Regions from separate parts of the Irregularibacter muris genome, predicted to be linked through region 4. Evidence: a T-box and tRNA genes for the amino acid it is inferred to sense, from the RefSeq annotation. Region 4 holds a T-box; the other regions hold tRNA genes.
The links. A T-box is a leader RNA that pairs with one kind of tRNA and senses whether it is charged. The one in region 4 lies ahead of leuS (leucine--tRNA ligase), so its partner is inferred to be a tRNA-Leu.
Positions count from the first base shown of each region.

Region 1 (3,195 bases), on a different contig from region 4:
AAAGGAAAAGCCCTGAACTTTTTTAAAGGTTTCCTTTCTTAGCTCCGCAGCAAATCCATAACCTGCCCTTGCTCCACAATGAGCACTTAGAATCCCGAAAATCATGCCTAATAATGCAGCTACAATCATGAAAAGACCAATCTTTATAATATAATCAATATCCCTATTTGCAATTCCTATATCCACGATTCGTGACATCAGATAGGGAATAATAATATCTGCCAAAACCTCCAAAATCATAAGTATTGGACTAAGTATGGCATAAATCCTATATTTCTTCATATAACGTAATACTTTACTCAAGGTATCCCTCCTACTCCATCTTATCCTTTAGATTGTTTTTCCCACTCATCCTCTCCAGATTTTTATTCATCTTTGCTGTTGTTGTCCATGCTAGGCATTGATAAATTAGAGTTTATCATAATTTGTACCCCATTGTCTCTAGCCAATTTGTCACCTCTTCCGGTGAACCAGTACCATTTACAGCAATACCTGGTAAGATTATGGATTTTGAACATTCTTTTGCTATATCTTTTTCAATTTGACCAAAGCCGCCGCCCCCATGGGTGCAAAAGGGAATTATTGTTTTGTCTGTGAAATTATGTTGTCTTAGAAAACTCATCACTGGTGGAGCTAATGTTTTAAACCAGTTGGGCGTACCTATAAATATTGTTTGATATTCCTCTATTGACTCATTTCCCGAAACTAACTTAGGGCAAAATCCTCGAGAAATTTCATTTCTTACCTCTTTTGCAGCTGTATTATAGTCAAAGGAATAATTCTTAGCAGGAATTAATTCTCTTAGGACACCCCCTGTCTGCTCTGCTATTTCTAATGCTAAATTTTCTGTGTTGTGAAAAAGTGAATAATAAACAATGAGTATATGGCTCATATAGGTCATCTCCTTTTGCATCTTTAGTCCTACTTATTTATATTAAACCACATTATGCAATGTAATACGCAATACTTAATTTTTATTTCTATATAAAATAGAAAGATAAGTTCGGAATTGCAAGGCGAAATTCATCATTTACGATTCATATAATATTCCACCTATTAACATATCCCCTCTGCAAAGTGATTTCAACACTTCTTGATAGACTTTTATTTCCCCATTCTATTGAATTGACATAAAAATATCCTTATAATAGTATATATATTAAAAGTATATGCGGAAATGGCGGAATTGGCAGACGCGCTAGATTCAGGTTCTAGTGAGCTAATACTCATGGGGGTTCGAGTCCCCCTTTCCGCACCATAATGGATATTAAATACAGGGTATTTCGGAAAGGAGCAAATAAGCATGTTTAAGAATAATACGAACAAGAGAACCATTGCCATGCTACTGCTTATTGCCTTTGTCTTTGCCACCTCTCTTTCCGCAGTGTTTCTGTTTACCCATGCCGATCACGAGCATGATCATCATGGCCCAGAAGGCACCTGTGCTACCTGTGCACAGCTTGGTACAGTCCATCACCTACTTAAAAACATTTTTACCACCATTCTTGCTTCGGTGACGGCGCTAAGCACGCTTCTTATCCTCACAATAACAGTCAACACAGTCTCCCCTAGAGTGAGATTTCATACACTTGTTTCATTAAAAGTTCGTTTAAACAATTAGAATAACCTCCAGCAAGAGAATACTAGGCTCATTTTATTTTTGGTATAGTATTCCCTTGCTTTTTTGCGCCCAAATTTAAGAAAATAAGGAGGTTTATTCTATGAAACGTATTCTATCAATTGTTTTGATTATCATGATGACAACGGTACTTTTTACCGCTTGCACCAAGAATAATCCGGCTGGTACCAATGAAGATGATAGTGACAAAGTCAATGTTGTTGCTACCATTTTTCCACAGTATGATTTTATTAGGCAAATCGCCGGAGATAACGTAAATTTGACTATGCTTTTATCTCCCGGTGCTGAAAGCCATTCCTTTGAGCCTACACCCCAGGACATAATCAGAATACAAAACTGTGATATGTTCATTTATGTGGGCGGCGAATCTGACGCTTGGATAGACGAAATTCTGGATTCCATGGATACAAGCAACATGGAAATTGTGTCTCTTATGGATTTGGTCGATACTGTAGAGGAAGAAATGGTTGAGGGCATGGAGGATGACCATGGCCATGAACATAGCCACGAAATCCATGCAGAAGACATTGAAGCTCGTCCACTGGAGGAATTCAAAGGTTCATGGCAATCGGTTCTGCCTTATTTTGAGGACGGAACACTGGATGAATATATTGCGGCTACTGCCGAAAAGAACGAAAAAACTCCAGCAGAAGAAAAGACAGACTTTCTTCAAAAACGCGCCACAGAATATAAAACCATTGAGATCACTGATACCGGTCTGACTATTTCTACTGATGTCGGTAATGTTAGCGGAGAATACTCTTACGTTGAGTACCGGCCTGTTTACAATGATGAAGGGGAAATCAGCAACGTCTGGTATGTCTATCAGATTTCCAAGCCTTCTGAAAAACTGCCCACTTATTTAGCATTCAGTGATCATGCAATCAAGCCCCAGGACCATGATGAGCATGAGCACGAAGACGAATTACCCCATTTCCATTTAAGATACGGAAGTGAAAGTATAGATGCCCTAATTGATGCTGAGAATTGGGCGCCCACCTACTATCCCTCAGGGGCCACAGCCGAAGATATTAAAGAGGCACTTCTCGATCACGATCACGCCCATGAGGCCGAATATGACGAACATGTTTGGACTTCTCCTAAAAATGCAATGACAATCGTGCAAGCTTTATCCGACAAGCTCTGCACCTTAGACAATGCAAACGCCTCTGTATATGAGCACAATACTGCCACTTACCTGGAAAAGCTGGGCAATCTGGATAATGCATTTAAGGAAGCCGTGTCGGCAGGCAACCGAAAGACGCTCATATTTGGGGACCGCTTCCCATTCCGTTACTTTACAGAGGCCTATGGACTCAATTATTTCGCGGCTTTTTCTGGCTGTTCCACAGAAACTGAAGCAAGTGCAGCTACCATTGCTTTCCTCATTGACAAAGTAAAGGATGAAAATATTCCCACGGTATTCCATATTGAGCTTTCCAACGAGAAAATGGCGGACAGCATCTGTGAATCCACAGGTGCAAAAAAACTGCTTTTTCATTCTTGCCACAACATTACAAAGGATGATTTTGAAAGCGGTATTGGGTATTTGGATT
Region 1 covers NZ_JANKAS010000020.1:30,664-33,858, reverse strand. Annotated here, with positions in the region: gene NSA47_RS14450 (ABC transporter ATP-binding protein) at 1-303, opposite strand, end outside; gene NSA47_RS14445 (flavodoxin) at 419-892, opposite strand; tRNA gene NSA47_RS14440 (tRNA-Leu) at 1,172-1,258, shown strand; gene NSA47_RS14435 (hypothetical protein) at 1,304-1,621, shown strand; gene NSA47_RS14430 (metal ABC transporter solute-binding protein, Zn/Mn family) at 1,722-3,195, shown strand, end outside.
Region 1: it has a tRNA-Leu gene. The T-box ahead of leuS (leucine--tRNA ligase) is inferred to sense a tRNA for this amino acid. The anticodon was not compared.

Region 2 (3,195 bases), on a different contig from region 4:
TCGATAATCACACCATTGAAATAAGTTTTGCTAATGGATATATTGGAAATTTAGAAGCCTTAATTTTCCCCATTATGCCTGCCCATAAGTATAATAAGCTAGAAGAGGTAATGAGTGCTCATAAATGGAGTCCTATAGGAACAGGACCCTATCAACTGCAAAGCATACAGCAAAATAAAGTAATCTCTTTACAGAGCAATGAAAAATACTGGGGGAAGATACCCTATATAGACAATATTACTGCAAAAATAATGAATAAAAGACAGGATCTTATTAAATCTTTTGAGGCTAAGGACGTAGACCTATTTAGGGCTATTAATAGAGACTGGAATAGATATGGTGAAGATGAGCAATTAAGCATATATCCTTATGATACACAAAAATACAATTTCTTAGCATTAAACTTGGAAAATGAATTGTTTAAAAATCATCAGGTAAGAAAGGCCCTCCAATTGGCTATAAATCGTCCAAAGATGTTGGAAGAAATACACTATAGACAGGGGGAAGTAGTAGACATTCCATTATCCCCTACTTCTTGGTTGTATGACAAAGAACAAAAAGTTCACCCCTACCAACCTGAGGAGGCAAAGGAAATATTAAAGCAGATGGGTTGGGTAGATACCAATAATAATGGTTTGGTAAATAAAGAAATAGAGAATAAAAAATATGAATTTACTTTTGAACTTATTACAAATGGAGATAACGAAAATAGAAAACAGGAAGCTGAAATAATTAAAGAGAATTTAAAAAAGGTAGACATAGGAGTAGACATAAAATACCTTCCCCAAGAAGAAATTATAAAGAGAATACAATCCAAAAAATTTCAAGCCATACTCACTGGGTGGAACTTATCCTTCAATCCTGATCTATCCTTTGCCTTTCACTCTAAGGAGATTGAAGAGGGAGATAACTTTATTTCTTACAGCAATGCTGAAATGGACAAACTATTCATAGAAGCTTTAAGAACTAATGAGGAAGAAAAAAGCAAAGAGATATATTCCAATATCCAAAGAAAATTATCCCAACAACTTCCATACATTAGTCTATATATGGAAAAGTCGGCGTTAATAACTAATAATAGAATTAAAGGTCCCATTAGCCCCACAGACTATAATATATTTAATAATATAGAACAATGGTATGTGGAATATAAATAAACAATGGGTGAATCTCAAGATAAGAGGAAATAGGATAAGGAGAATGAACAGATGAATATTCCAAAAAAATCATAAAAGCCTAAATCCTTACATTGACAATTTTGAAAAACCCCAATATAATATTATTTAGCAATAAAAAGTGCGAGGGTGGTGGAATTGGCAGACACGCAGGTTTGAGGGACCTGTGGCGCTAACGCTGTGTGGGTTCGAATCCCATCCCTCGCACCATTTTTTTATTAAAGCACAAATCAAACTATAAAATATAAAAAAAGGCTAAAGATAGGATATTAAAAGGGATGGGGTGAGAACCCACTATAGCCCGAGGTATATGATTAGATAAACTACATACATTAACCATCAGATAAATTTACAGTGCAAGGAGATCAAGGGAAAAAGCCTGTCGGGCACGACTTCGAATCCCATCCCTCGCACCATTTTTTTATTAAAGCACAAATCAAACTATAAAATATAAAAAAAGGCTAAAGATAGGATATTAAAAGGGATGGGGTGAGAACCCACTATAGCCCGAGGTATATGATAAGATAAACTACATACACTAACCATCAGATAAATTTACAGTGCAAGGAGATCAAGGGAAAAATCCTGTCGGGCACGACTTCGAATCCCATCCCTCGCACCATTTTTTTATTAAAGCACAAATCAAACTATAAAATATAAAAAAAGGCTAAAGATAGGATATTAAAAGGGATGGGGTGAGAACCCACTATAGCCCGAGGTATATGATAAGATAAACTACATACACTAACCATCAGATAAATCTACAGTGCAAGGAGATCAAGGGAAAAAGCCTGTCGGGCACGACTTCGAATCCCATCCCTCGCACCATTTTTTTTTATTAATATTTTTTCTTTTTTCCATTGATTACTAATGAATAAATTACCAGAATAGTTGCATGGAGTGTGGTAATACTAAGAGTAATCCAAAAGAAAAGGAGGGGAGAAAAAATGGCTAACAATAATACAGGAAGAAATAGAGTATTAGTTCCAGAAGCTAAAAAAGCATTAGATAGCTTTAAATTAGAAGTTGCTAATGAATTAGGAATTTCTAATTATGATTCAGTAGATAAAGGAAACCTAACAGCTCGTGAAAACGGCTATGTAGGTGGAACTATGGTTAAGAAAATGATAGAACAAGCTCAAAATCAAATGAAGTAACAACCATAGATAAAGCAGAAAAATGTAAATAACTTAACTAAAAATAAAAAGCTGTGGGTAAATAAAGCAATAATTTTACCTTGCAGCTTTTTATTTTGTGTGTGTGTGCTGTTGTTGAAAATTGTAGAAAATTGCAGAAAACTTTTAAAAAAAATTGAAAGAAAACTCTTTTTATTAAAGGTTTTTTTTCTAAAAAATAGAATTTTATTAGAATAGGGACAATCTTATAAAAACTAATTTTAAAAAGGAGTTTGCCATGAGATTCAATAGAATAAGACGTAATTTAGCACAGATAAATATAAAAAAAAATAATAAAATATTATTCTTTATAGTATTACCGGTTATGGCTATTGTATTTGGCTACAGCTTATCCAGATTTATTATTATCCCTGCATATTATTCTGATTTCTATGCTATAAACTCTAAAGAAAAAGCATCCACAGAAAAAACCTCGACAGAAAAAACCGCTACTTCTCATGTAGAATATGTTCATGCTGAAAGAGAAGTTCAATACTTTCAGTTGGGATCTTTTTCCACAAGAGAAAACGCCGAAGTATTTTGTAATGATTTAAAGAAAAAGGACATACCTTGCATTATAAGAGAAGAAAAAAAGTTTTTAGTACTAACAGGAGGAGCTTTAGAAGATTCCACAGCCAATAGAGTAAAAAAGCAGTTGGATGACCAAAGTATAGAGTTTTTCAGCAAGACCATGAAGCTTGCATCATGGAATACTACATTTACTCAAAATGAAGAAAAAGTAAAATTAGAGAAACAGATATCTGCAATATATGATTGGCTGGATAAAAGCTTGGAGTACATATGGAAAAATGAAAGGAAAGATGGAGACAAGGAGGAATTCCTCA
Region 2 covers NZ_JANKAS010000015.1:11,601-14,795, forward strand. Annotated here, with positions in the region: gene NSA47_RS12940 (ABC transporter substrate-binding protein) at 1-1,157, shown strand, start outside; tRNA gene NSA47_RS12945 (tRNA-Leu) at 1,299-1,385, shown strand; gene NSA47_RS12950 (alpha/beta-type small acid-soluble spore protein) at 2,123-2,332, shown strand; gene NSA47_RS12955 (SPOR domain-containing protein) at 2,589-3,195, shown strand, end outside.
Region 2: it has a tRNA-Leu gene. The T-box ahead of leuS (leucine--tRNA ligase) is inferred to sense a tRNA for this amino acid. The anticodon was not compared.

Region 3 (3,195 bases), on a different contig from region 4:
ACATGTTGAAAAATAAAGAAACTTATCAAGCAATAACCCCTTCCAATATGCTAAATATTATGGGAAATAGCATTTTTTCCATAGGGGATATCGGAGAAGGAGAGGGAGAGTATTCTACATTAAAATATAAAGATTCTAAAAAGGATGTTTATAAGAAAATTTTCTTTAAAGATAACAAGGTGGTCGGGGCCATCTTAATTAACGATGTAACTATGGCAGGAAAATTAAAAAAACTGCTAAAATCTGAAAAAGATTATTCTGAACTTCTTGGTAAAAATCTTTCTGATGATGAAAAGATTCAACAATTATGAATATAGGAAATGAGAAAAAGTAGTCCTAGAATAAGGACTACTTTTTCTTATATGACACTAACACTTTGATTTAAACTATAAGGATGAAATAGTCCTTCTAAAAGCTCCAGTTCCCCCGAAAGGATTGCTGTAGCGTGGTGAAGAAAATCATCCTTTATAAAGTATCTTAAATCAGTAAAGGTCACATAATAATATCCATTTTTTTTCTGTATATCAATATGGTAAATAGGAGTAAAGCTTTGGAAAAACTTTCCTATGGCACTATTGGTGATTTCATCCATAAAAGGAATTTCTTTTTTTTCTAATTCTTTTAGGATTTTCAACTTATTGTTAAATATATTTATTTCTCCAACAATAGATTTTTCCTGACTATCAATAATGAAATGCCATTTATGCATGCCGATCATAGAAGGAAGTAAATTCACCCTCATAATGTGAATGTCCTTTCCAAACTTATCAATAATTTTATCATATATTCTATTTTTCATAATTATTCTAATGAAAAGATAAATCACAAAGATTAAACCTACCTTCATAGAAAGCAGGGTCTTGGGTTCCTTTGAAAATATCAGATATAGAGACAATATAATGACCATGGGATCGTACACCAGGAGCAAACTTCCTGAAAATCTTTTTTTGCTAAGAGGCCAAAATATCTGGGCCCCATAGGAGTTTAAAATATCCAATAGGGTATGGGACAATGTTCCCATAAAAGTCCATAACAATATCTGTCCAAAGGCAGTTGCAGGAAATATAAAATGTATAACGGTTGAAATAATCCCAGCAATACCAGCTAAAAAGGGAAGTGAATGTGACATTCCCCTATGATTTTTCAAATATGCATAGTGTCCCTTAGATTGCATTACGATATCCAAGTCTGGTGCCATGGCCCCTAAAGTAGTCCCTAAACTTACTGCACCCAATATAGGTTCACCACTAATAGTAGCAATAGCAAGACCAACCATTCCATGTGTTATAGGATCCATAGGAGTCCTCCTTTCGTCAACAACTACTCTCCATTATAACATATAATGCCCCATAATAAAGTAGTAATTTTATGTAAACCAATTTCCCAAGATTAGACAAAAATACATTTGCCCTTGAAAGAGATAAAAAAATTCCCTATTGCATTACACAAATAATTGTGCTAATATAGTAAAGTACTAATTATGAAGTGCCGAAGTGGTGGAATTGGCAGACGCGCTGGACTCAAAATCCAGTGGTAGCAATACCGTGTGGGTTCGAGTCCCACCTTCGGCACCATTTTTATTTTTTGAAGAAATAAAAAATAGAGATAATATTAAAAATTAATATAAATATATATAGGGTGGGAGGAGAACCCACTAAAGCCCGAGGTATATAGAAAAATTAAATAAAATAACTAGCCAGCAAAAAAATCTACTGTGCAAGAAGAATGGGAAAAAGCCCGTCGGGCACGACTTCGAGTCCCACCTTCGGCACCATTTTTATTTTTTGAAGAAATAAAAAATAGAGATAATATTAAAAATTAATATAAATATATATAGGGTGGGAGGAGAACCCACTAAAGCCCGAGGTATATAGAAAAATTAAATAAAATAACTAGCCAGCAAAAAAATCTACTGTGCAAGAAGAATGGGAAAAAGCCCGTCGGGCACGACTTCGAGTCCCACCTTCGGCACCATTTTTATTTTTTGTTCGAAGAGAGAATATATTATTTTACAATGAAGACAATAATATAGAATCTATCTATAGGAGGAGGGTTTATATCATGCGAGAAGGCTTAATACCAACCGCCTTAGGGACAGTAGTTACTGGAGCAGCTTTGGCATCTAGAATGTCAGATATGAAGAAAAAGGGTTTTAAAAATGAAGATATGAGTTCTATGGTTGCAACAGGGCTATTAGGATTTGGTCTGGCTCATGTGGTATTAGGAAGTATAGACTTAATTCAAGATAGATAGATTAGGCAGGGAGAAATCCCTGCTTTTTGTATAAATTTTCTCTAGATGAGCAAGTAAAAAATTTTAGATTTTATACTTACAAGAAAAATTAATTGAACAAGCCAAGAATTTAAGGTAATATAGAAAGAAACAGTGACTAGAGTCACTGTTTCTTTCTATATTAAAGCACGATTTAGAGAATTTAATACGAAAAAATATATAAGAGGTGAAGAGATAACCATGGAGATGAAGGTAAAAGAAATATTATTTTCACCAGAGGAAATTGCCAATACAGTGAAAGAATTAGGGGAAAAAATTACTAAGGATTATAAAGAAAAAAACCTACTGGTCATTTCAATACTTAAGGGAGGATTTATCTTTGCAGCAGACCTCGTAAGAAATATCAATCTACCCCTTAAACTAGAATTCATTTCCACTTCTAGTTATGGACATGACACAAAAAGTAGTGGACAAGTACAATTAAAAGTAGATATAGAGACTGATATATCAGGTTATGATGTATTAGTTGTAGATGATATTGCAGACTCAGGTCTTACCATGGATTTTATATTAAATCTTTTGAGAAAGAGAGAACCATCTAGCTTGAAATGCTGCACTCTTATTGACAAGCCCGAACGTCGAAAGGTAGACTTACAACCTGATTATATTGGTTTCACCATTCCTGATAAATTCATTGTTGGATATGGCCTTAACTATGGCGATTATTATCGAAACGTTCCCTATGTATTTGTTTGGGATACTGAAAAGTAAAATTTCAAATTATTCCTTTAGTTTAGTAGTCCATTGAATATGGGCTATTTTTTTTATGAAAAAGAGGGAAAATCCCAGTAATGAAGAAATGAGATAAGAAATACATTTATACAATAAGTGGGAACTTTTTAGGAGATTTTATCGTCAAAAGATTAAAGGAGGGAAATTAATGAATGACATGGAAAAGATGCT
Region 3 covers NZ_JANKAS010000015.1:2,117-5,311, forward strand. Annotated here, with positions in the region: gene NSA47_RS12890 (NAD(P)/FAD-dependent oxidoreductase) at 1-311, shown strand, start outside; gene NSA47_RS12895 (metal-dependent hydrolase) at 359-1,297, opposite strand; tRNA gene NSA47_RS12900 (tRNA-Leu) at 1,488-1,574, shown strand; gene NSA47_RS12905 (asparagine synthase) at 2,062-2,253, shown strand; gene hpt (hypoxanthine phosphoribosyltransferase) at 2,473-3,003, shown strand; gene NSA47_RS12915 (sigma-70 family RNA polymerase sigma factor) at 3,173-3,195, shown strand, end outside.
Region 3: it has a tRNA-Leu gene. The T-box ahead of leuS (leucine--tRNA ligase) is inferred to sense a tRNA for this amino acid. The anticodon was not compared.

Region 4 (3,195 bases):
TTCTGTTTAAAAAGCGGTAGGATCCCTCTACCCCTTTATCGCTCCATTCTAAATCCCTCTCAGGAGGAGCTGCAAATAGGATAAAGAGCCTTGCTGTATCTGCACCATAATTTTTAATAATCTCTACAGGACTTACTACATTTCCTTTGGATTTAGACATTTTCTCTCCATCCTTTAACACCATTCCTTGGGTTAAAAGATTATGAATAGGTTCATCTTTAGAAATCATGCCTAAATCATACAATATCTTAGCAAAGAATCTTGTATACAACAAATGAAGAATGGCGTGCTCTACTCCTCCAATATATTGGTCTACCCCTAACCAATAATCCACCTTTTCCTTATCAAAGGGTAGTTCATCATTATGAGGATCACAATATCTCAAATAATACCAGGAAGAATCTACGAAGGTATCCATTGTATCGGTTTCCCTTCTAGCTTTTTCCCCACATTTAGGACAAGATGTATATAAAAATTCTTCATTGTCTAATAAGGGAGAACGGCCATCATTTTTAAACTCTACTTTTGTAGGAAGTTCTATAGGCAAATCTTTCACTGGCACGGGAACAACGCCACAATGATCACAGTAAACAACAGGTATAGGTGTTCCCCAATATCTTTGTCTTGAAATCAGCCAATCTCTTAATCTGTAGTTGATGGTACTTTTTCCTGCTCCCTTTACTTCTAATTCCTTGACGATCTCACCAAAGGCATCCCTATTTGCCATTGTATCAAATCTTCCTGAGTTTACCATGATGCCGTCTTCAACATAGGCTTCATCCATAATCTCTATAGAAAGATCCTTATCCTGGGGTTTAATAACAATATTTATAGGCAAATCATATTTTTTAGCAAATTCAAAATCTCTTTGATCATGGGCAGGCACTCCCATAACCGCTCCTGTACCATAATCCATTAACACATAATTGGCAATTAAAATAGGAATTTTTTCATTGTTCATAGGATTAATCGCATAGGCACCAATGGGCATTCCCACTTTTTCTGTTTCTGTAGAGGTTCTATCAATTTCACTAAGGCTTTGTACACTTTTAATGAATTTTTTTACTTCTTCCTCTTTGGGTGTATTCTTAATTAATTTCTCTACTAAGGGATGCTCTGGAGCAAATACCAAATAGGATACGCCGAAGATGGTATCTGGTCTTGTGGTAAATACATTGATTTCATCCTCAGTATTCTCCATTTTAAAACTAATTTCTGCTCCTTCACTTTTCCCAATCCAGTTCTTTTGCATCAATCTTACTTTTTCAGGCCATCCCTCTAGTTTATCCAAATCCTCCAATAGTCTTTCTGCGTAATCTGTAATCTTAAAAAACCATTGGCTTAATTTTTTCTTTTCCACAGAACTATCACAGCGCTCACAGGAACCATCTACTACTTGCTCATTGGCCAATACTGTGGCACATGAGGGGCACCAGTTTACTGCTGCCTCTTTTTTATAAGCCAATCCCTTTTCAAACATTTTTAAAAACAGCCATTGGTTCCATTTATAGTACTCTGGACTGCAGGTGGCTATTTCCCTATCCCAATCATAGCTAATCCCTAATTCTTTTAATTGGTCTTCCATATGTTTGATATTATCCCATGTCCATATATTGGGATGAATTTGATTTTTAATGGCAGCATTTTCTGCTGGTAATCCAAAGGAATCCCATCCCATGGGATGAAGTACATTGTATCCATTCATTTTTTTAAATCGGGCCACTACATCCCCAATAGAATAGTTTCTCACATGACCCATGTGAAGTTTACCTGATGGATAGGGGAACATCTCTAAACAATAATATTTTGGGTCATTGTTTTGCTCTACTTTAAAAGCTTTATCTTCTTCCCACTTTTTTTGCCATTTCTTTTCAATGGTGTGAAAATGATAAGTCATTTTTCTTCCTCCTCTTTTATTAACTATAATTTACAAATATAAAAAACCCCTCATTCCCTGATAGGGACGAGAGGTTTGCTCGCGGTACCACCCTAATTAACTGCATAGAGCAGTTCAACTTATCTTGTCTAACGGCATTAACCGGTATATCTTTTCATTTGGCAAGTTCAACAGTATCCTTTGTCAGTTTCCACCACCCCTGACTCTCTATAAAATTCTAACTGTCTACTACTCCAAGGATATACTTTTTATAAACTTATTTTTATTATAGAATAAGGGGATAAAGCTGTCAACTAATCCCTTTTTAAATTTATATTTTTGGCATCTTGCCATAGTCTTTCTAGTTTGTAAAAATCCCTTTCTTCCTCATGAAATACATGAACAATAACCTCATTAAAATCCAATAAAATCCATCTTCCCTCTCTATAGCCTTCTTTTCTCAATAGGGAAAACTCCTCAAATTTCTCTGCCTTTTCTTCGATATGGTCGGCTATGGCCTGTACTTGAGTGGTTGATGTCCCGCTGGCCAAAACGAAATAATCTGCTATTGTTGAAAGATTTTCTATATTTAAAACGTCTATATCTTTACCTTTTTTTTCATCTATCCATTCTGCTATCTTTTGAGCCATTTCCTTTGCTTGATTAGACATTCTTTGCCTCCTTATTTTTTCTTTTATTGATTAGTATATGTATTTTTCAGTAAATCATTTCTTGCTTTAATACTATTTAAATGGATGAATCCATTCTTTTTTATAACGAATTGTATAGTATTATTCAGGGATTGTAAAAGGGCTTTATCTAAATCCTGAAAGGCTAAATTTCTTAATTCTTCCACTCCGGGGTAATTTCTACTTGGTTCTATATAATCGGCTATATATATTATTTTTTCTAATTTTGTCATTCCTACCCTGCCTGTGGTATGAAATTCTATTGCATCTAATATCTCCGAATCTTCTATGCCCAACTTATCTCGAGCAATAATTCTGCCTACTGGGCCATGGAGAAGTTCCTTTTGGTGGTAAGATACCTCATCTATTTTCACATCATTTTCTCTAGCTTTGGACAACAATTCCTCTGTTCCCATTGTTTTAGCACAATCATGTAGCAGAGCCGCTGTCCTTGCCTTATCTATGTCCCCCCCATAGGCTTTTGCTAATTGTTCTGCCGTATCCACTACTCCCAAAGTATGTGTATATCTATAGGGGGTTAGCCTTTGTTTCATCTCTTTTTTTAAATCTTCATAAGACAGCATATTTATCCTTTCAAATCCTTATATAATTTATTTTCTATGATATATT
Region 4 covers NZ_JANKAS010000023.1:10,936-14,130, reverse strand. Annotated here, with positions in the region: gene leuS (leucine--tRNA ligase) at 1-1,897, opposite strand, end outside; T-box leader at 1,957-2,146, opposite strand; gene rsfS (ribosome silencing factor) at 2,191-2,547, opposite strand; gene yqeK (bis(5'-nucleosyl)-tetraphosphatase (symmetrical) YqeK) at 2,571-3,119, opposite strand; gene nadD (nicotinate-nucleotide adenylyltransferase) at 3,152-3,195, opposite strand, start outside.